DNA from 3 places in the Staphylococcus sp. Ze2 genome. Region 3 is predicted to be linked to each of the others. Evidence: riboswitches for the same ligand, from Rfam matches in the RefSeq annotation. Region 3 holds a riboswitch; each other region holds the start of a gene.

Region 1 (7,012 bases), 320 kb from region 3:
TTAAGTGGTGCAATCGCAGTAGCTGATACTGTCAAAGATTCTACCAAGAAAGCAATCCAACAGTTACATGATTTAAATATAGAAGTCGTTATGTTGACTGGAGATAACCAACTTACAGCAGAAGCCATTGCTTCACAAGTTGGTATAGATACAGTCATTGCACAAGTGTTACCAGAAGAAAAGGCGACTAAGATAAAATCATTACAAGCTAATAATAAGACTGTAGCTATGGTAGGAGATGGCGTAAATGATGCCCCAGCATTAGTCCAAGCAGATATAGGAATTGCTATTGGTACAGGTACAGAAGTTGCCATAGAAGCCGCTGACGTTACCATTCTTGGTGGTGATTTGTTACTCGTACCTAAAGCAATCACAGCTAGTAAATCGACTATACGTAATATACGTCAAAACCTATTTTGGGCATTTGGTTACAACGTTGCAGGCATTCCTATTGCTGCACTAGGTTTACTCGCACCATGGATTGCCGGTGCTGCAATGGCTTTAAGTTCTGTAAGTGTTGTCGCTAATGCGCTTAGATTAAAACGCATGAAATTATAATTAAAATTTGAGATGATTATATGACAAATCATTTTTAAGGAGGTGATTGATATGGCAACTGAAACAATTAAAGTAGAAGGTATGAGTTGTGAGCACTGTAAACATGCAGTTGAAAGTGCCCTAACAAATCTTGATGGTGTATCAACAGCTGATGTTAACCTTGAAGAAGGTAATGTTAAAGTTGATTTTGATGATAACAAAGTCACATCACCAAACATGTACGAAGCAATAGAGGATCAAGGTTATGACGTAAAATAAAGTTGCTAGGACATATTTAATGTCTCGGTCTCAACTCAGTGTGATAGCAGTAATTAAATAGAGTTGAAAAAAGCTTTTAAACCAGCCTTTTTCAACTCTATTTATCCATACCGGAGTAGGACAACGAAATCTTCTCTAACAAATTAGATTTCTGTCCTGCTCTTTTTTTATATTTTCACGGTTTAAATCTATATTTGCTCTCTTATTAATTCACGCGTAATTTAGTATCACCAGTCTCAATAACTTCGATTGTTGCATCTAAAGCATCGACAATTAGGTTTTCAACAGCAGCATCTGTATAAAAAGCAATATGAGGCGAAACAATAACATCTTGTCGTTCGATTAATTGCTTTAATACTTCATCCTTTAATCCCGTTTGTCGTTGGTCGCTTGGAAACAATCCTTTTTCCCATTCATATGTATCAATTGCTGCCCCTTTTAAAATACCGTTATCCAGCGCATGTACTAACGCACTAGTTTTTACAATGGATCCTCTTGCACAATTGATAAATACTGATCCTGGTTTAAATTCATTAAACAATGCATCATCAAATAAATAATCGCTATCCTTACTTGCAGGAATATGAACCGTAACAATATCAGCCTCTTGCACAGCTTCTTTTATACTATTGGCATACGTTAAAAATGACTTATAGCTTTCATTAGGGACAACATCGTAAGCAATCACTTCAGCTTCAAAACCTTGTGAAAAGATCTTAGCAACGATTGAACCGATACGACCAGTTCCTATAACAGCAACTTTCAAATCTTTAATAGAGCGTGATAAGATCTCTGGTTGCCATCTAAAGTCATATGAAGCTGTTTTTTGTTGTATATCATTATAGTTTCTAACCAAATTAAGCGCCTGTGACACTGTGTATTCAGCAATAGAATGCGGTGAATAAGATGGCACATTAGAAATAATTAAATCATATTTTTGAGCTAAATCGAAATCATATATATCAAAACCAGCACTTCGTTGAGCAATTTGCTTAATTCCAAATTCATGCAACTTGCGATATACATCTTCACCAAAAGGAATTTGCTGTGATATCGAAACACCATCAAATCCTTTTGCACGATCGACAGTTTCTGATGATAGTAATGCTTCATCTAAATCGACAGTTACACTATGCTTTGTTGACCATGCCTTAATATAAGGTATATCCTCTTCTCTTACTCCAAAAATTTTAATACTTGTCATAAGTTAATCACTCCAATCAGATTTGTTCTATTCATAAAGATGCTTAAGCGCTTGTATCCTTTCTGCAGCCTCTAATAATGATTCATCATCTAATGCTAAAGAAATACGCACATAATCTTTTCCATGTTCTCCAAATGGTATACCTGGCGCAACAAGGATTGACTGTTCTTGTAATAAATAATCAACAAAACTTTCCCCATCAAAGTTTCTCGGCGTACGTAACCATAAGAAAATGCCACCTTTCATTGGTTCAAAAGGTATGTCCGCTTGTTGTAGTTTAGCTTCAAATTCATCTCTACGACGTTTAAATGCTATATTTTGCTCTTCTAGAAAAGCGTCATAATTATTCAAAGCGTATGTTGCTGCGTCTTGCAATGCGCCAAACATACCTGCATGTGTATGTGATTGATATTTTTTTAATGCTTGTATAATATCTTTGTTTCCTACTGCAAAACCCACTCGAAATCCTGACATATTGTAGCCTTTTGATAATGAAAAAATTTCTACTGCTAAGTCTTTTGCTCCTTCTGCTTGCAATATGCTAGGATTTTTAGCATCGAAACCAAAAGCACTATATGCAAAATCATGAACGATTTTTGTCTTTGTTCCCTTAAAACGCTCAATCGCTTCCTCAAATACTGATTTTGTAGCAACTGAACCTGTCGGATTATTTGGATAAGTCAAATAAACTAAACGAGTATTGAGTAATATTTCTTTGCTTATTTTGTCCCACTGAGGCAAATAATAAGGAGGTTCTAAAACGAGTGGTTGTGGTCGGGCATCAGCAAGTAATACCCCAGCTTTATAATCCGTATATCCAGGATCTGGTAACAACACATTTTCCCCTGGATTCACGATGCATGTTGGTAAACCTACAAGACCATTTTTAGTACCATATAAAATACATACCTCATCTTCTTTATCTAATTCAACTTGAAATTGTCTTTGATAAAAATCTACTATTGCTTGTTTAAATGAGTCTTTACCATGGAAAGCAACATACTTTTGATTGTCGGGCTGACGTAGCGCATCAGCAAAACAGTCAATAATTCCTTTGGGCGTTTCACCATCAGGAATACCTACAGCCATATTAATTAAAGGTAATGGACCATGTTCTACTTTCTGGCCCATTGTTCTTGCAAAATAACTATCTGGTATCTGTGCCAATCTATCTGAAATTGTCATAAAAATCCTCCTATTAAAAAAACTATATGCCGACTTGTGTGGCATATAGTTACACATGTCACCTATCTTTCAAGCATTATTGCTTGTTGGAAGTAGCACAGTACTTTTATAACAAAGTCTGTTGCTGAAGCTTCATCAGGCCAAATCCCTCAGCTTCTCTGGATAAGTTTATTAAATTACCATTAATTTTATCAGAATATTCAAACATGTCAACATAAATAAAGAGCGACTCAATTGAGTCGCTCTCAGCCTTAATATTTATTAATTAGTTCCAACCAACCCATGCGCTAGAACCTTGAGATTGGTAAACTTCTACTGCTGTGTCAATTTGATCTTGAACTGACATACCTGCATGTTCACCATGACCTAATAATTGGAAGTAACCATATGCACCTGATGACGCATTAACCGCACTTCCATTACCGCCACTTTCACGTTGGATAACACCTTTCCATTGTGACGCTGATACACCAGTACGTTCTGCCATTTGGTTAGCAATGGCATCAATGCTTGATGTATTTGTAGTTGTTGTTTTAGAAGTAGTGCTTGTTTGAGCAGTTTTAACACTTGTATTAGAAGAAGCTTTAGGCGCTTCAACTGCTGCTACTGGAGTATTGCTTGATTGTTTTTGAGCACTTACTTCACTAGCTGAAGTTTCGTTAGTGTTTGTAGTTGCTTGAGTAGTTACGTCTTGTACTGAGTTAGAAGTTGCACTTTGAGCACCTGCAGCTGTGTAATTCCATGACCAAGATTGACCATTTGAAGTGAATGTATATTCATTTCCACCTAAAACGAAGTTATAGTTATACGCGCCAGCGTGTAATGGTTTTTGGTTTAATTCTTCAGGATTGTTTTGAGCTAAATCAGCTAAATGCGCTTTGTCGATATTTTCTTCTGAAGCGTGAGCTTGATTGTGGTCTGCTGTTGTTGCGTATCCTGTTACACCTAATGCTACTGCTAATGATGATGCTAAAATTGTTTTCTTCATAATTAAAAAATCCTCCAATTAAAATCTTTTTAAGTAAAATTATATTTTCGTTAAATTATTTATCGTATGTGCTGTAATCGATTAATTTTTATGTTTTATTTTTTCGCCACAAATAATATAACACATATTTCGCCTTTTTATATTACACTTCAATAACAAAACGTTACAAAAGAAACTATACTTTGTAACATTGAAACATCGCTGTTTTGTTTTGTAATGCATAATTCTCACATCATTTTCAAATTATATTGTGTATATTGCTGTTATATTAAGCTTCATAACTTTATCATCGAATAATCTTACGTAGTCTGAATTATTACAGCAAATCTTTTTGTTACACAACTGTAAAATAATAAAAGGACAAAAAATTTATACTTTGGAGTAAAACTTGCAAATTTTTTTGTCTGAAATTTAAAAAGACCACTGTTTTGTGGCCTTTTTAATATATTTTCTTCTTTTGTCCATCATTCAAAACATTACATTATATTACAGAAATAACGATACATTTTAAACATTATTTATAATTTTACGCCAAGAATTTGAAGATTTCTCTATCATATAGCTTTAATGTTTTCATATAAAACGTATTTATCAAATATCCCATTACGAACGGAACTACAAAAAATGCAATAAATACATACATTAAGTTTAATAATATTGAATGTTCCATAAATCTAAATGCACTAATTGGCCCAACAAGCCCAATGATTCCAAAACCTGCTGATTCTTTTGTTCCACCAATTCCTATGAGCGCACCAACAAAGCCAGTGATTAGTGCATTAGAGAAAATTGGTAATAGAATAATAGGATGCCTTACCATATTAGGTATCATCATTTTCACACCACCTAAAAAGATTGTTAAAGGCACACCAGCTCTATTTATTTTTAACGTACCTGCAACTAATGCACCTTCACATGCCACAATCCCCAGTGAAGCAGACCCAGCAGCTAAACCGCTAATACCTATAGCTAATGCAGTTGCTACAGTTGATATAGGTGAAATAATTATAAAACTAAATACTAATGCAATAAGCATAGACATCAATACTGGTTGTAATTCTGTAAATGTATTGACTAAATTGCCAATACCAGTTGTAATCATTTGGACATATGGCAATATAAGTACACCTATAAAACTCGCTATCACACCGACAATGGTCGGCAGAATAATTAACGTTAAACTACCAAATCTTTCACCAACGACTAATATTAAAAACACAGCAATTGCTGCAGTGATCATTGTGTTAATAAGATCTCCAACACCTACAAGCATCCAAGCACCATCTTTAAATTGCGCTGCGCCACTCCCAACAAAAGCAGAACTCGCGACGACAGCCGTTGCTAAAGGTGATAAATTGAACCGCATTGCTATTAGTGCACCAACTAATAATGGTACAGTAAATTGAATACTTTCTACTACTTGTAATAATGTTTGAAAAACCTGGTACTTAGGAGCGAAAAGTTTGAATAATTCTCCTAAAATAGCGTTAGGTATTAACCCTGCTACTATGGCAATCGCTACACCAGATAGTACATTATATAAAAATTGTTTTGGACTTACTTTAATCATAGAAGTTCCCCCTAAGCTGAAATAAATACTAATATATCATATTTCCTTAATTTTCAGAATATTGTTTCTGTATTTTCCTCAAATATTTTTATATCTTCGAGAAATTTTTTTATCAAGATAGCAACTAAAATTACCCACCTACTATTAAAATATTGCAATATAAAAAGTAGGCAACCGAAATCTCAATTTTTAAATTCGATTTCGTCTACCTACTTCTATATATAATTCACATATTTCCTAATGATATTATTGCAAGGAAAGAAAATGTTAGTAAAACAAAATTGCAATTTCATTGCTTCATTAGACTTGCTGTTAGGACAAGCCCTTGAGATGCCGTTTCAAAAAATTCCAATTTTTGCAATTGGTTGTTCTTAGGTAAATTTTTTTCAAATTGTTCCCATATCCATATAGCAATATTTTCAGCAGTTGTATTCATTTCGGGTAACGTATCATTTACCAACTGACCATCTAGATATGGTTCAATTTCTTTTTGGTATAATTTATCAACTTCATTAAAATCTAATGCCAATCCATATTTATCTATGTCTGATAAAATCTCAATATTAAATTGATATTGTTGATCCTCTAGGTCTTTATGCGCTGTATTTGTAAAATAAATTCGATTATCACAAGTGAATTCATAATAATTCTTTATCAAAACTTGGCCATCCCGATATTTAAACTGGCCAGGTGGCTGAATATGATCAAATTTAGTCATTACGGTCACTCCTATAGTCATTTTTATTAATATACCCTTTTATATAACAAGTACATATTTATCCGTAAACGTTTTTCATTCAATTTTTAAAGGTAATGATTAAACTAATAGGTAAACATTTGAGGAGGTTTATTATATGACGATATACATTCAAAGAATTTATGAAGACAAACAACAAGAAGGCTTAAGGATACTTGTAGATCGCGTATGGCCAAGAGGTATAGCCAAAGACGATGCACATTTAGATCATTGGATAAAAGAAGTGGCGCCAACTTCCGAATTAAGAAAATGGTTTAACCATGACACCAAGTTATATGCTGCTTTTAAAGAAAAGTACAAGAAGGAACTCCGTGAAAATATTGATCAAAAACAAGCATTTGAAGAATTGCAAAATAAAGTTTCTGAGACTGATAAAGATATTATTTTATTATTTGCTGCTAAAGATAAAAAACATAATCAAGCTATTGTGCTTCAAGAGTTACTACAGTAAACAACCATAATTATCGTAAACAAACGTAAAACTACCGCTTA
Region 2 (7,012 bases), 680 kb from region 3:
TGAAGTGCTAGAATTAGATGAACAGCGTCGTCAGTTAATTAGTAAAGCTGAAGAAATGAAAGCTGAACGTAATAAAGTTAGTGGTGAAATTGCTCAGAAGAAACGCAATAAAGAAGATGCTGATGATGCAATCGCAGCAATGCGTAAACTTGGTGATGAAATTAAAGTTTTAGATGACACACTTAATCAAGTTGATGTGAATCTTAATGATAAATTATCACGTATTCCAAATATTATTCATGATGATGTGCCTGAAGGAGCTACAGACGAAGATAATGTAGAAGTTAAACGTTGGGGGACACCAAGAACTTTTGATTTTGAAGAAAAAGCGCATTGGGATTTAGTAGAAGAATTAAAAATGGTTAATTTTGAACGTGCAGCTAAAGTATCTGGAGCTAGATTCGTCTTCTTAACAGGCGAAGGTGCACAATTAGAAAGAGCATTGATGAACTATATGATTACGAAACATACAACGCAACATGGTTATGCAGAAATGATGGTACCACAATTAGTTAACGCTGATTCAATGTATGGTACTGGTCAATTACCTAAGTTTGAAGAAGACTTGTTTAAAGTTGAAAAAGAAGGACTATATACTATACCAACTGCAGAGGTACCACTGACAAATTATTACCGTAACGAAATTATCGGACCAGATGAATTGCCAGCTAAATTCACTGCCCAATCAGCGTGCTATCGTAGTGAAGCGGGATCAGCTGGTCGTGATACGAGAGGTCTTATCCGTTTACATCAATTCGATAAAGTGGAAATGGTTCGTTTTGAAAAGCCAGAAGATTCATGGCAGGCTTTAGATGAGATGACTGAGCATGCAGAAGCAATTTTAGAAGAATTAGGCTTACCGTATCGCCGTGTTATTTTATGTACAGGTGATATTGGTTTTGGTTCAAGTAAAACTTATGATTTAGAAGTTTGGTTGCCAAGCTATAATGAATATAAAGAAATAAGTTCTTGTTCAAATATTACTGATTTCCAAGCACGTCGTTCAAATATTCGTTTTAAACGTGATAAAAATGCTAAACCAGAATTAGCACATACGCTTAATGGTAGTGGCTTAGCAGTAGGACGTACGTTTGCTGCAATAGTTGAAAATTACCAAAATGAAGATGGTTCTGTAACAATACCAGAAGCATTAGTTCCATATATGGGTGGGAAAACAGTCATCCGTCCTATTAAATAAATGTAAATAGTTAAAAAGTGCGTAGTTAAAGTATTAGCTACGCACTTTTTTATATATATGGAGAGGGTAGGGGAGGGTGAAAGTAGTGTGATTTAACTATAAGAAACACATAAAATCTTAACTATTAAAGTAGTTAATCTGATTGAAAATATTGAGTTCTTCAAGGGGTGTCTAACATATAACACAAAATTATGGAATGGTATAAGTGCTGTTGTAACAATAATACAAGACTACCGTAAGTCTAACGTCACACAAACCGTTGTCTAAAAACATTGATTGTCTTTCTATTGTTGTATTAGAATGAATTTACTGTTTTTAGCTTTTGAGATGAGAGGGTGGGGAAATGGGAAATGAGGCACACGTAACTTTTAAACAAGGTGTAAAAGAGTGTATTCCTACTTTGTTAGGTTATGCTGGTGTTGGTCTGTCTTTTGGAATTGTTGCAGTAGCTTCAGGCTTTAGTATGTTGGAAATTATTTTACTTTGCTTGCTAGTGTATGCGGGTGCGGCACAGTTTATTATTTGTGCACTTGTTATTTCAGGCACGCCCATATCTGCAATTATATTGACGACATTTATTGTGAATTCAAGGATGTTTTTATTAAGTATGACGCTTGCTCCAAGTTATAAAAATTACAGTTTATTAAATAGAATTGGTCTTTCTACATTAGTAACTGATGAAACATTTGGTGTAGCCATTACGCCACATTTGAAAGGTAAAAAGATTAATGATCGTTGGTTGCACGGACTAAATATAACAGCATATGTTTTTTGGACATTTGCATGTATTATTGGTGCAGTCTTTGGTAAATACATACATCAACCAGAAGCATTGGGATTAGATTTTGCGATTACTGCTATGTTTATATTCTTAGCTGTCTCGCAATTTGAATCGCTTAGACGTTCAAAGATCAATACTTATTTTGTATTGATTATATGTGTAATTGTAATGATGCTTAGTTTAAGTTTGTTTATGCCTTCATATTTAGCTATCATATTAGCTTCAACTATTGCAGCACTGATTGGGGTGGTGATGGAACGATGACAACGACGATACATATGCTAACAATCATCGTGCTATGTGGCGTGGTAACGTGGCTAACACGCATTATTCCATTTATTTTGATAACTAAAATAAAGTTATCTGAACGTGTGATTAAATGGCTTTCATTTATACCGATTACATTATTTACTGCTCTAATTATCGATGGATTAATAGAGCAACAAGAAGGAGTGATGGGTTATACCATCAACGTGCCATTTCTAATTACGATGCTCCCGACTATTGTCATTGCTGTGATATCACGTAGTTTAACAATTACTATAATTAGTGGCATTATTATTATGGCGGTGTTACGTTGGGTATTTTAGACAATCCTATTGAAGTAAGTTATATTATCCGTTAAACTATAAATAATTAGAAAATTAAGATATTTCAGATTATATTATCATTTTAATTTTATCTCAATTTATGAGTTTATCTTTAATACAATTAAAATCAAATCTTATTTCGAGAAGCTGAGGGACTTGGCCCGTGGACGCTTCAGCAACCGGCTTATAAAGTACGGTGCTAATACCATCGATACACTCGAATGATAAGTACTTTTAACTTCTTACTTATTTTATGAGTGAGGAGTTTTTTTACTAAGTAGGAGGTAAAACATGACGAATTATACGGTTGATACATTAGAACTAGGGCCATTCACAACAGAGTCAGGTGAATTCATCTCAAACTTAAAGTTACGTTATGAACATGTAGGGTTAAAAGGCCAACCACTTGTAGTGGTTTGTCATGCTCTAACAGGTAATCACTTAACGTATGGTACAAATGAAAACCCTGGATGGTGGAGAGGAATTATTGACGGCGGTTATATGCCTGTAAATGATTATCAATTTTTGACATTTAATGTTATTGGAAGTCCTTATGGTTCAAGTTCTGCATTAACAGATGCAAACTTTCCTAAGTCACTAACGTTAAGAGATATTGTGCGTGCCATAGAATTAGGTATTGAAACATTAGGTTTCGAAAGGATTAATATATTAATCGGTGGTTCGTTAGGCGGCATGCAAGCAATAGAATTATTATATAATCGTAAATTTAATGTTGAAAAAGCAGTGATTCTCGCAGCTACAGATAAAACGTCGTCCTACAGTCGTGCGTTTAATGAAATAGCAAGACAGGCGATTCATTTAGACAATAAAGAGGGCATGAGCATTGCAAGACAGTTAGGGTTTTTAACATACCGTTCGTCTAAAAGTTATGATAAACGCTTCTCCCCAAATCAAGTGGTGACTTATCAAAAACATCAAGGTAATAAATTTATGAATCATTTTGATTCTTTATGCTATTTAACACTCCTAGACGTCTTAGATAGTCATGATGTAGATAGAGGACGTAATGATGTAGATGAAGTATTTAGTAACCTGGACACTAAAGTAATGACGATGGGCTTCACAGATGATTTGTTATATCCAGATGATTTAGTTTGTGCCGTGGGAAATCGTTTTAAATATCACAAACATTTCTTTGTTCCAGATAACGTAGGTCATGACGGTTTTTTACTGAATTTTAATGATTGGGCTCCTAATTTATATCACTTCTTAAAAGTATATAAAATTAAAAGAAAATGATTTAACAACGCTATTATATGCGTTTTTAGGATGTAACTATACGACTACTTTCGATAGGGGAGACTGACGTATAGTACATCTTTTTTTATACAATCATTGAAGATGTGATGACGTAAAGTGACGCTAAAGTAGTAGCGTTAGAAAGGGAATATTGTGAAGTGCTGATTAATTCAATCATTTATACGTTTATAAATAGGAAATTATAGTATATCGTTAACTTCTGTATTTGGATTGCCAATAATTGTATAAAAGTTTTAAAGAGGTTAAAATAATAGTTATAGTCAAAAATAGTATGGGAGTGGCGAATTTGTTTTCAAAAATATATCCTAAAGTAACTGTGCTTAGTATACTAACTCTAATCGTAGTGGCTTTAGCTTTACATATATTACCTCCGTTAGGCCTGGTGTTAGGTATCTTTGCAACAATTCCAGGCATTATCTTATGGCATAAGTCTATTGAATCATTTGGTTTAACAGCAGTCATTACAGTGGTATTAACAACATTATTAGGTAATATATTTGTGTTGAGCACCATGGTCATCATACTCTTAGTGAGTTTTGTTATCGGCCAATTATTAAAAGAACGTACATCTAAAGAACGCATACTTTATATCACAACTACATATATTAGTATGTTCTCGTTAATTGCGTTTATGGGACTACAAACGTTTGATAAAATACCAAGTTCTACAGTTTTGATGAAACCAGTGAAAGATTACATGCATAACGTTGTTTCTGGAATTGCGGGAAGTGCAGAATATAAGCAAATGCTTGAAGAAGGCTTCCGCCAAATGTCAGTTCAGTTACCAAGTTATGTCATTATCACAGTATTTCTACTTATTTTAATCAATTTAATTATTACTTTTCCAATTTTACGTAAGTTCAAAATCGCTACACCAATATTTAAACCATTATATGCTTGGCAAATGAAGCGTTCACTATTATGGATGTATATTATTGTCTTGATTTGTGTTATGTTTGCGAGCCAACCAGGGACTTTCCAAAGTATCGTTTTAAACTTTGAAATTGTGTTATCATTATGTATGTATATTCAGGGGTTAAGTGTTATTCACTTTTTCGGAAAGGCAAAATCAATGCCAACCGCACTTTCTGTGTTACTAATGGTGATAGGGACAGCTTTAATGCCATTAACACATATTGTAAGTCTCCTGGGTGTTATAGATTTGTGTATTAACTTAAAAAGTATCATTAAAAAATGATTTGAGGTGGAAGAATGAACCGTCAATCCACTAAAAAAGCGTTAGTTTTACCATTTATTATTATGGCGCTCACAGCAATTGCACTTGTAGTAGTTTGGTTTATTTTTAACCAACTCATTGCAGGCATAGCGACAGTTGTATTAGTGATTATTATTGTAGGGACAGCAATAATGGTAAGACGAGCTTTACAGAAACTAGATAGCTATGTTGATAATCTAAGTGGCCATATTTCGGCAGGCAATAATATCGCAATTAAAAATTTGCCAATCGGTATGATTATCTTAGATGAAAATGAGAACATAGAGTGGATGAACAAATTTATGTCGGAACGCTTAACGCGTAATGTAATTTCCGATCCAGTTAATGAAGTATATCCTAATATCTTAAAACAGTTAGAAAAAACACAAGAAGTTGAGATTTCTGAAAATGAGTACCATTACCGCGTACGTTATTCTGAAAAAGAACATGTATTGTATTTCTTTGACATTACTGAAGAAGTACAAATAAATAAATTATATGAAGATTCTAAGCCGATTATTGCTACATTGTTCTTAGATAATTATGACGAGATTACGCAAAATATGAACGACACACAAAAATCAGAGATTAACTCAATGGTTACACGTGTGATTAGTAGATGGGCTAGCGAGCATAATATTTATTTTAAACGCTATAGCTCTGATCAATTCGTTGCTTATTTAAATCAAGATATATTAAACAATATAGAAGCAACAAACTTTAGTATTTTAAGTCAGTTGCGTGAAAAAAGCGTCGGTTACCGTGCACAATTAACCTTAAGTATTGGTGTCGGTGAAGGCTCAGAAGATTTAATAGATTTAGGGGAACTATCACAATCAGGTCTAGACTTAGCACTAGGACGTGGTGGCGACCAGGTTGCTATCAAGAATATAAACGGAAATGTACGTTTCTATGGCGGTAAGACAGACCCAATGGAAAAACGTACACGTGTTAGAGCACGTGTTATATCACATGCGCTTAAAGATATTCTGATGGAAGGTGACAAAGTTATCATCATGGGACATAAACGCCCTGATTTAGATGCAATCGGTGGCGCAATTGGCGTTTCACGTTTTGCAATGATGAATAACTTAGACGCTTATATCGTCTTAAATGATTCTGACATTGATCCAACATTACGACGTGTCATGGATGCAATAAATGAAAAACCAGAATTAAAAGACCGTTTTATCACGTCGGATGAAGCATGGGACATTATGACATCTAAGACAACATTAGTCATAGTTGATACGCATAAACCTGAAATGGTCATCGATGAGAATATTTTAAATAAAGCTAACCGTAAAGTGGTTATTGACCATCATAGACGTGGTGAAAGCTTTATTTCGAGTCCGTTACTTGTTTATATGGAACCATATGCAAGTTCAACAGCAGAACTTGTCACAGAGTTACTTGAGTATCAACCGACAGAACAACGTTTAACACGCTTAGAATCGACAGTCATGTTTGCTGGTATTATTATAGACACACGTAACTTTACGTTACGAACAGGTTCTAGAACCTTTGATGCAGCAAGTTATTTACGTGCGCACGGTGCAGATACAATACTGACACAGCATTTCTTGAAAGATGATATTGATACGTATATCAATCGTACAGAGTTGATTCAAACAGTGAAACTGCAAGAAAATGGCGTCGCCATAGCACACGGTTCGAACGATAAAATTTATCATCCTATTACAGTTGCACAAGCTGCCGATGAACTGTTAAGTTTAGATGGTGTAGAGGCTTCATATGTAATTGCAAGAAGAGAAGAAAATGTAATAGGTATGTCTGCCCGCTCACTTGGTGCTGTCAATGTACAGTTAACGATGGAAGCGCTTGGCGGTGGTGGTCATTTAACTAATGCAGCTACACAGTTAAATGATGTAACCGTGGATGAAGCAATAGAAAAATTACAACAAGCTATAACAGAACAAACGAGT
Region 3 (7,012 bases):
GAACGTATATTAGAAAAAGTACCAGAGTATTTCGTAAGTTTTGTACAAAAACTTTTAAATGAGCAATATCAATAGAATCTTCGAATGATGTATTAAACATTGAAAAATCAGGGTAATGCATAAACATATTGATTAAATAAGGAGTGTTTGCATATGCCAGGTCAAGATCCTAGAACAAAATTTTCAAGTGAAGATTTCCCAAAACAAGAGCAAGACGTTCCAGGTTTACAAAATAAATTAGACCCTAAGCCTGATTGTGGTGAAACAACTTATATCGGTTACGGACGTTTGAAAGATTACAAAATGTTAGTGACTGGTGGAGATTCTGCTATCGGTAGAGCCGCTGCAATTGCGTATGCTAAGGAAGGTGCAGATGTGGCGATTAATTACTTACCAGCTGAGCAAGCGGACGCTGAAGAAGTACAACAAGTGATTGAATCAGCAGGACGTAAAGCTGTATTAATCCCAGGTGATATACGTGATGAGCAATTTAACTACGATTTAGTTGAAACAGCTTATAACAAACTTGGTGGTTTAGATAATGTAACGATTGTAGCAGGACATCAGCAATATAGAAATAATATTAAAGGCTTTGATACGGAATCATTTACTGAGACATTCGAAACAAATGTTTATCCTATTTTCTGGTCAGTTCAAAAAGCAATTGATTATTTAAAACCAGGTGCAACGATTACACTGACTTCATCCGTGCAAGGTTATAACCCAAGCCCAATCTTGCATGATTATGCTGCTTCCAAAGCGGCTATTATTTCACTTACCAAGAGCTTATCTGAAGAATTAGGTAGTAAAGGAATCCGAGTGAACTGTGTAGCACCAGGACCATTCTGGTCACCACTCCAAATTTCTGGTGGACAGCCTCAATCTAAGATTCCAACTTTTGGCCAAAAAGAAGTGTTAGGTAGAGCAGGTCAACCGGTTGAACTTTCAGGTGTGTATGTACATTTAGCAGCTGAGGAATCAAGTTATACTACAGGACAAGTTTATGGCGTGACAGGTGGTACTCAATTAGATTAGAATTGATGAAGTAACGATACAGTAATTTGAAAATTAGTGTTATAATGTTTCGGCGATACTAAGTATAAGGAGGAAAGGATAGTTTAATATCCTACCTCCTTATTTTTGAAAGGAAAGGTAATCATTTATGAAAAAATTTAAAGCAGACGCTTTAACAAAAAAACAAAATTATAAATTATTAAGTGGAAGTGTGATACCTAGACCCATCGCATTTGTTACTTCTCAAGATAAAGATGGGCATTTAAATGCAGCGCCGTTTAGCTTTTTTAATGTTGTTAATAGTGCACCTCCAATGATTATGATTTCTACAGGGCGTTCTGAAGGAAAGCGAAAAGACACTTCTTTAAATATTGAGGAAACGGAAGCGTTTGTAGTACATATTACAGATGAAGCTACAGTCGAACAAATCAACAATACTGCAGCACCGTTGTCCCGTAACCAAAATGAATTAGAAAGAACAAGTTTGAAATGTGTTGACTCTGAATTAATTTCAGTACCTGGTATCGAACAAGCTAAAATTCGAATGGAATGTAAGTTAGATAGAATTATTCCACTAGGTGATCCACAAGAAGGGTCCGATTTAATTATAGGCGAAGTAGTCATGTTTCATATTGATGAATCAGTTTATTTTGAAGATAGTAAAATAGATGCTGATGCGCTTAGTGCGGTAGCTCGTTTAGCTGGTAATGATTACGCTTCTTTAGGTAATAAGTTCACTATCGAACGTCCGATGAAGTAAATATAAAGCAATTAAATGAATTGTATAAGCTATATAAAAATAGTAGATGTTGAAGGGATTAGACAATGAAAGCATTAATAAAAATTGTTTTCTGTTTAATCCCTATTTGACGAATTACAATTAATACTGTACTGTAATAAAATAAAATAAAATAATAACTTATCAAGAGAAGTTTAGGGACTGGCCCGGTGATACTTCGGCAACATGATAATGCGTGTGCCAAATCCAGTAGCATAATTTATGCTAGAAGATAAGAATGAATCGCAGTTTACTCTTTCTTCTTAATTTAGAAAGAGTTTTTTTATTTTTAAGGCTTAAAAATAACAGAAGGTTGGATTCTGTTCTAATATTTAGGAAAGTTGGTTATGTATGGAGGAAACGAAAAAAGGTAACGCTTGGGCTTTGATACCTTTAATCATATTTGTTGGTATGTTTTTAGGTGTTGGTATAAGTACAGGTGACTTTACAACAATGCCACTCAATGTAGCTATATTAGTTGCTTCTATTGTTGGCTTAGTGTTAAACAGAAAAGAATCATTTCATAAAAAAGTTGAAGTTTTTACAAAAGGTGCAGGACATTCCAATATTATTTTAATGATGCTAATTTTCTTATTAGCAGGTGCCTTTTCTCAAACGACAGAAGATATGGGTGGCGTGCAGTCGACGGTTAATTTAGGGTTATCATTAATACCAGAAAATTTAATTATCGTTGGACTATTTATAATATGTATGTTTGTATCATTATCAATGGGGACGTCTGTTGGGACGGTAGCTGCTATAGCGCCAGTTGGTTTTGGTTTAAGTCAGGCTACAGATGTTTCAGCGGCAATCACAATGGCTACTGTTGTTGGTGGAGCTATGTTTGGCGATAACTTATCGATGATTTCTGATACTACTATAGCTGCAGTACGTACTCAGAAAACGAAAATGAGTGATAAATTTAAGGTGAACATAAAGATTGTTTTGCCTGGTGCGATATTTACTATTATTGTGCTTTGGTTTTTAACAAATGGTGCACATATAGATGTAAATAAAAGTTATGATTATGATCTTGTTAAAGTAATTCCGTACTTATTTGTGCTTATCTTAGCATTAATAGGTATAAATGTAGTTATTGTATTAATCGGAGGTATTGTACTTTCTGCAATAATCGGTTTAATCTATGGTTCATTTGGATGGACAGGTTTATTAAATTCTATATCAAAAGGTATAATCGGTATGGAAGATATAGCGATTATTGCATTGCTCATTGGTGGTTTAGTTGCGCTGATTCAACATAATGGTGGTATTACTTGGTTATTAAATTTTGTGCGCAGTAAAGTGAAATCTAAACGTGGTGCAGAACTAGGTATTGCTGGATTAGTCAGTGTTGCAGATATATCAACAGCAAATAATACTATTTCTATATTAATGGCAGGGCCGTTAGCAAAAGATATTTCAGAAGAATATGATGTAGATCCACGTAAATCGGCTAGTATTTTAGATATGTTCGCAAGTTGTTTTCAAGGGATGTTGCCATATAGCCCTCAATTGATTGCTGCTGCAGGTGTGGCGTCTATATCTCCATTTGAATTAGTTCCTTACGCAATCTATCCGATGATACTAGGTGTTTGCGGACTTATAGCGATTTTCTTCAGATTACCTAGGTTAGATAAAAAGTAATTAAGATATATTAAAACATTAAGATCAAATTGCGAATTGATTTTTAAGCTCTAATTAGAGTGTTGAAATTACATGCTAATAAATATGAGGTAGAAGGTATTTGGAAATTGTTGTTGTTCATTGTGTTATTTAATACTAAGTAATTATAATAGAGATTAAATGAGTCCGGGATATAAAGGTTTCCCGGGCTCATTCGCTATTTTAAATAAACAGTATGTTAATAGAATATGCTAAGATAAATATAAAGTTTATTTAGTAAAATATTCAATATAAATGAAAGTTTTGACGTTTACTGACTAATAGCGATAAAATAAGGTTGTTAAAGCTTTATAAATATGAAAGAACATCACTATATTTACTTTATAATTGTTTAGAAGTATAGTGTAATGCGTTAGAATAGTAATAAGAGTGAAAGTAGGTGAACAATCGATCGTGGGTAAATACAATGTAGAAAATGAAAATGTTGAAATTCGTCTTGAAAGATTATTTAAGGTAGAACCTGAATTATTATACCAAGCTTGGACAGACCAACGTTTTCTTAAACAATGGTTTATGACAACTGAAAGAACAAATAAAACTATTGAAGTAACTGCTGAACAAAATGGAAAGTATAAAATTGTTGATGTTCGTAAGGGTAAGGAGAATATAGTGCAAGGTACATTCGCTTCATTAACACCTTATGAATATATCGTCATGACAATTGGTATGCCCGAATTAAGTGATTCAGAAGATACGATAGAAGTTGAAATATTCGAGAGAGAGCCAGGCATTACGCAAATGATTTTCAATTATAATGCTTTTGTACCAAGAGAAAGAAGATTAACATCTTTAGAATATAAACAGAAGAAGAAAGAATATCATGATTCGACGGCACATGGATTTGAAATGTTATTCGACAAACTACAATTAACGCTTGAAGAGTTTGAAGCGGATTTATAAAATAGTTCGCTAATATAACAATCATATTGTTATATATGGTTTTGTTATACTATTCCAACGCTGATATCATTGTTTGAGTATGAATAAGCTTCGTCCCGTATCAAAGTTAATACTTTATATGGTTTGCTCGGTCGGCACTTAAAATAATCATGCTCCCTTTAAAGTAAACACTAAATGTGTAAAGGCTTTAGAGGGAGCATTTTTGTAATTAATAAATTTAACATAATTCTTAAACTTCAAAATCGTTATTTAAACATGTCGCATAAGACAATAATTAGAAATTTATTTTAGTGCAATTCACCTATTACTTTACGTTCATTATATTTTCGTAATAAGGTTTCGAAGAAAATATGGTAACTAATAAAACTTGAATAATCTATACCATCTGCTAAGTAAAATGTATTACTAGATACATAAATATTATAACTCGCTTTTTGAGCAAGGGTATTATCTTTTAAAGTGGTTACAGAGAAAAAATATTTTTGACGCAACTGTAATAAATTGCTGATATCTGTCAATTGCTCTGATTCACCAGAAAGGGAAATGATAAAAAAGATGTCTTTTGGTGTTGTTTTATTCAAAACCATTTTAAATTCGTGTACGTCATGAAGTACTATAATACTTTTATGTATCGTTAGTAAGATACGCTGTGCTTCTTGAGCAACATTCATTTGAGCTAATCCTGTTCCATATAAATAAATCGTTTCTGCTTGATAAATTTTATCTGTAATAAGATTATAGTCGATTCTTTCTAAATAAGTAAAAGTATTTTCAATTTCTTGTTTAAAGCCTTCGATTGAATCTGAAGGTAATTGATGTGCTTGTTCAGTTTCAAATTTTAAATAAGATTTGAAATCACTATAACCATCAAAGCCTAACTTGCGAGTGAAACGATGAATGGTGGCGTTAGACGCGTGGGTGTGTTCGGCTAATTCTTGTATTTTCATCGTTTTACATTGTAGGATATGTGTATTAATAAAATGTGCAATATATAAGTCGTTTTCATTTAGTTTATTAAAGTTATTGTTAACACGTTCATCTAAAAACAATTTTATCACCTCACACTTCATGAAAATATTTTCATGTTTTGAAAATATAATCTGATTATACAAAATTGTTCCGAATGGCGTCAAACTATTGTTTGAATGTAAGCGTTTCCTTTAATATTGAATTAATCACATACAACACATATTCAATGAATTATATTTATCGATTTATTATGAATGATGTATAAATAAATCTTATATATATAAATAGGGGGTTATACGGCTATGAATGCAATTAAGAGATTTGGAAGTGCAATGATTGTTCCTGTATTAATGTTTGCATTTTTCGGTATTGTTTTAGGATTTGCGACTTTATTTAAAAATCCGTCAATCATGGGAAGCATTGCTAATGATGGAACAACTTGGTTTAAAATTTGGTCAGTAATCGAAGCTGGCGGTTGGACAATTTTTAATCATATGGAAGTTGTGTTTGTGGTTGGTCTGCCACTATCTTTGGCTAAAAAGGCTCCTGGACATGCAGCTTTAGCAGCATTGATGGGCTACCTCATGTTCAATACTTTTATAAATGCAATACTTACGCAATGGCCGCATACATTTGGAGCGAATTTGGAAAAAGGCGTTGAAAATGTAACAGGACTTAAAGCGATTGCTGGGATTGAAACGCTAGATACGAATATACTTGGTGGTATTATCATTTCAAGTATCATAACTTGGATACATAATCGATACTACAGTAAACGATTACCAGAGATGTTAGGGGTTTTCCAAGGCCTAACATTTGTGGTGACGATATCATTCTTTGTTATGTTACCAATAGCATTACTTACGTGTGTTATTTGGCCGACTGTTCAAGGTGGTATTACTTCATTACAAGGATTTATTATTGGATCAGGCTATATAGGTGTTTGGTTGTATCACTTCTTAGAACGAGTACTAATTCCAACAGGATTACACCATTTTATCTATGCGCCAATTGAAGTTGGTCCTGTTGTAGTTAATCATGGCTTAAAAGCAGAATGGTTTGAACACGTTAATGAATTTGCTAAAAGTACAGAACCATTAAAAGAACAATTTCCATATGGATTTATGTTACAAGGCAACGGTAAAGTATTCGGTGCTATAGGTATTGCTCTGGCTATGTATTCAACTACACCTAAAGAAAATAAAAAGAAAATTGCAGCATTACTTATTCCAGCAACTTTAACTGCAGTAGTAGTCGGTATAACAGAACCATTAGAATTTACGTTCTTATTCATAGCGCCATATTTATTTGTATTGCATGCTTTATTAGCTGCAACAATGGATACAATGATGTATGGATTTGGTTTAGTAGGTAACTTTGGAGGGGGACTATTAGACTTCTTTGCAACAAACTGGATACCGTTAGCACAAAATCATTGGTTAACATATGTGATACAAATCATCATAGGCTTAGGATTTACAGCAATTTATTATTTCTTATTTAGATTTTTAATTCTGAAATTTGATATTCCACTTCCTGGTCGTAAAAAAGATGAAGAAGATATGAAATTATATAACAAAAATGATTATAAAGGTAAAAAGAACGAAGATAATAATAGAGTATCAACAGGAAATGATTATGAAGATAAGGCGATTTATTATTTAGAAG

What was found. A riboswitch is a leader RNA that binds a small molecule or an ion and turns the genes downstream of it on or off. The one in region 3 is predicted to bind S-adenosylmethionine.
Region 1: another riboswitch for S-adenosylmethionine. It lies ahead of ACM591_RS02825 (aminotransferase class I/II-fold pyridoxal phosphate-dependent enzyme); the one in region 3 lies ahead of ACM591_RS04230 (Na+/H+ antiporter NhaC family protein).
Region 2: another riboswitch for S-adenosylmethionine. It lies ahead of metX (homoserine O-acetyltransferase MetX); the one in region 3 lies ahead of ACM591_RS04230 (Na+/H+ antiporter NhaC family protein).

What each region holds. Positions count from the first base shown of each region.
Region 1 is NZ_CP183486.1:672,480-679,491, reverse strand. It holds gene ACM591_RS02840 (heavy metal translocating P-type ATPase) at 1-558, shown strand, start outside; gene copZ (copper chaperone CopZ) at 610-816, shown strand; gene ACM591_RS02830 (D-lactate dehydrogenase) at 1,022-2,020, opposite strand; gene ACM591_RS02825 (aminotransferase class I/II-fold pyridoxal phosphate-dependent enzyme) at 2,048-3,205, opposite strand; SAM riboswitch class I at 3,265-3,374, opposite strand; gene ACM591_RS02820 (transglycosylase family protein) at 3,471-4,193, opposite strand; gene ACM591_RS02815 (PTS transporter subunit IIC) at 4,720-5,763, opposite strand; gene ACM591_RS02810 (6-pyruvoyl trahydropterin synthase family protein) at 6,053-6,481, opposite strand; gene ACM591_RS02805 (DUF488 domain-containing protein) at 6,618-6,971, shown strand.
Region 2 is NZ_CP183486.1:310,951-317,962, forward strand. It holds gene serS (serine--tRNA ligase) at 1-1,198, shown strand, start outside; gene ACM591_RS01255 (AzlC family ABC transporter permease) at 1,542-2,243, shown strand; gene ACM591_RS01260 (AzlD domain-containing protein) at 2,240-2,569, shown strand; SAM riboswitch class I at 2,701-2,800, shown strand; gene metX (homoserine O-acetyltransferase MetX) at 2,861-3,829, shown strand; gene ACM591_RS01270 (DUF2232 domain-containing protein) at 4,122-5,048, shown strand; gene ACM591_RS01275 (DHH family phosphoesterase) at 5,063-7,012, shown strand, end outside.
Region 3 is NZ_CP183486.1:988,021-995,032, forward strand. It holds gene ACM591_RS04215 (amidohydrolase) at 1-75, shown strand, start outside; gene ACM591_RS04220 (SDR family oxidoreductase) at 154-1,035, shown strand; gene ACM591_RS04225 (flavin reductase family protein) at 1,163-1,774, shown strand; SAM riboswitch class I at 1,931-2,031, shown strand; gene ACM591_RS04230 (Na+/H+ antiporter NhaC family protein) at 2,144-3,436, shown strand; gene ACM591_RS04235 (SRPBCC family protein) at 3,869-4,375, shown strand; gene ACM591_RS04240 (MurR/RpiR family transcriptional regulator) at 4,663-5,424, opposite strand; gene ACM591_RS04245 (alpha-glucoside-specific PTS transporter subunit IIBC) at 5,647-7,012, shown strand, end outside.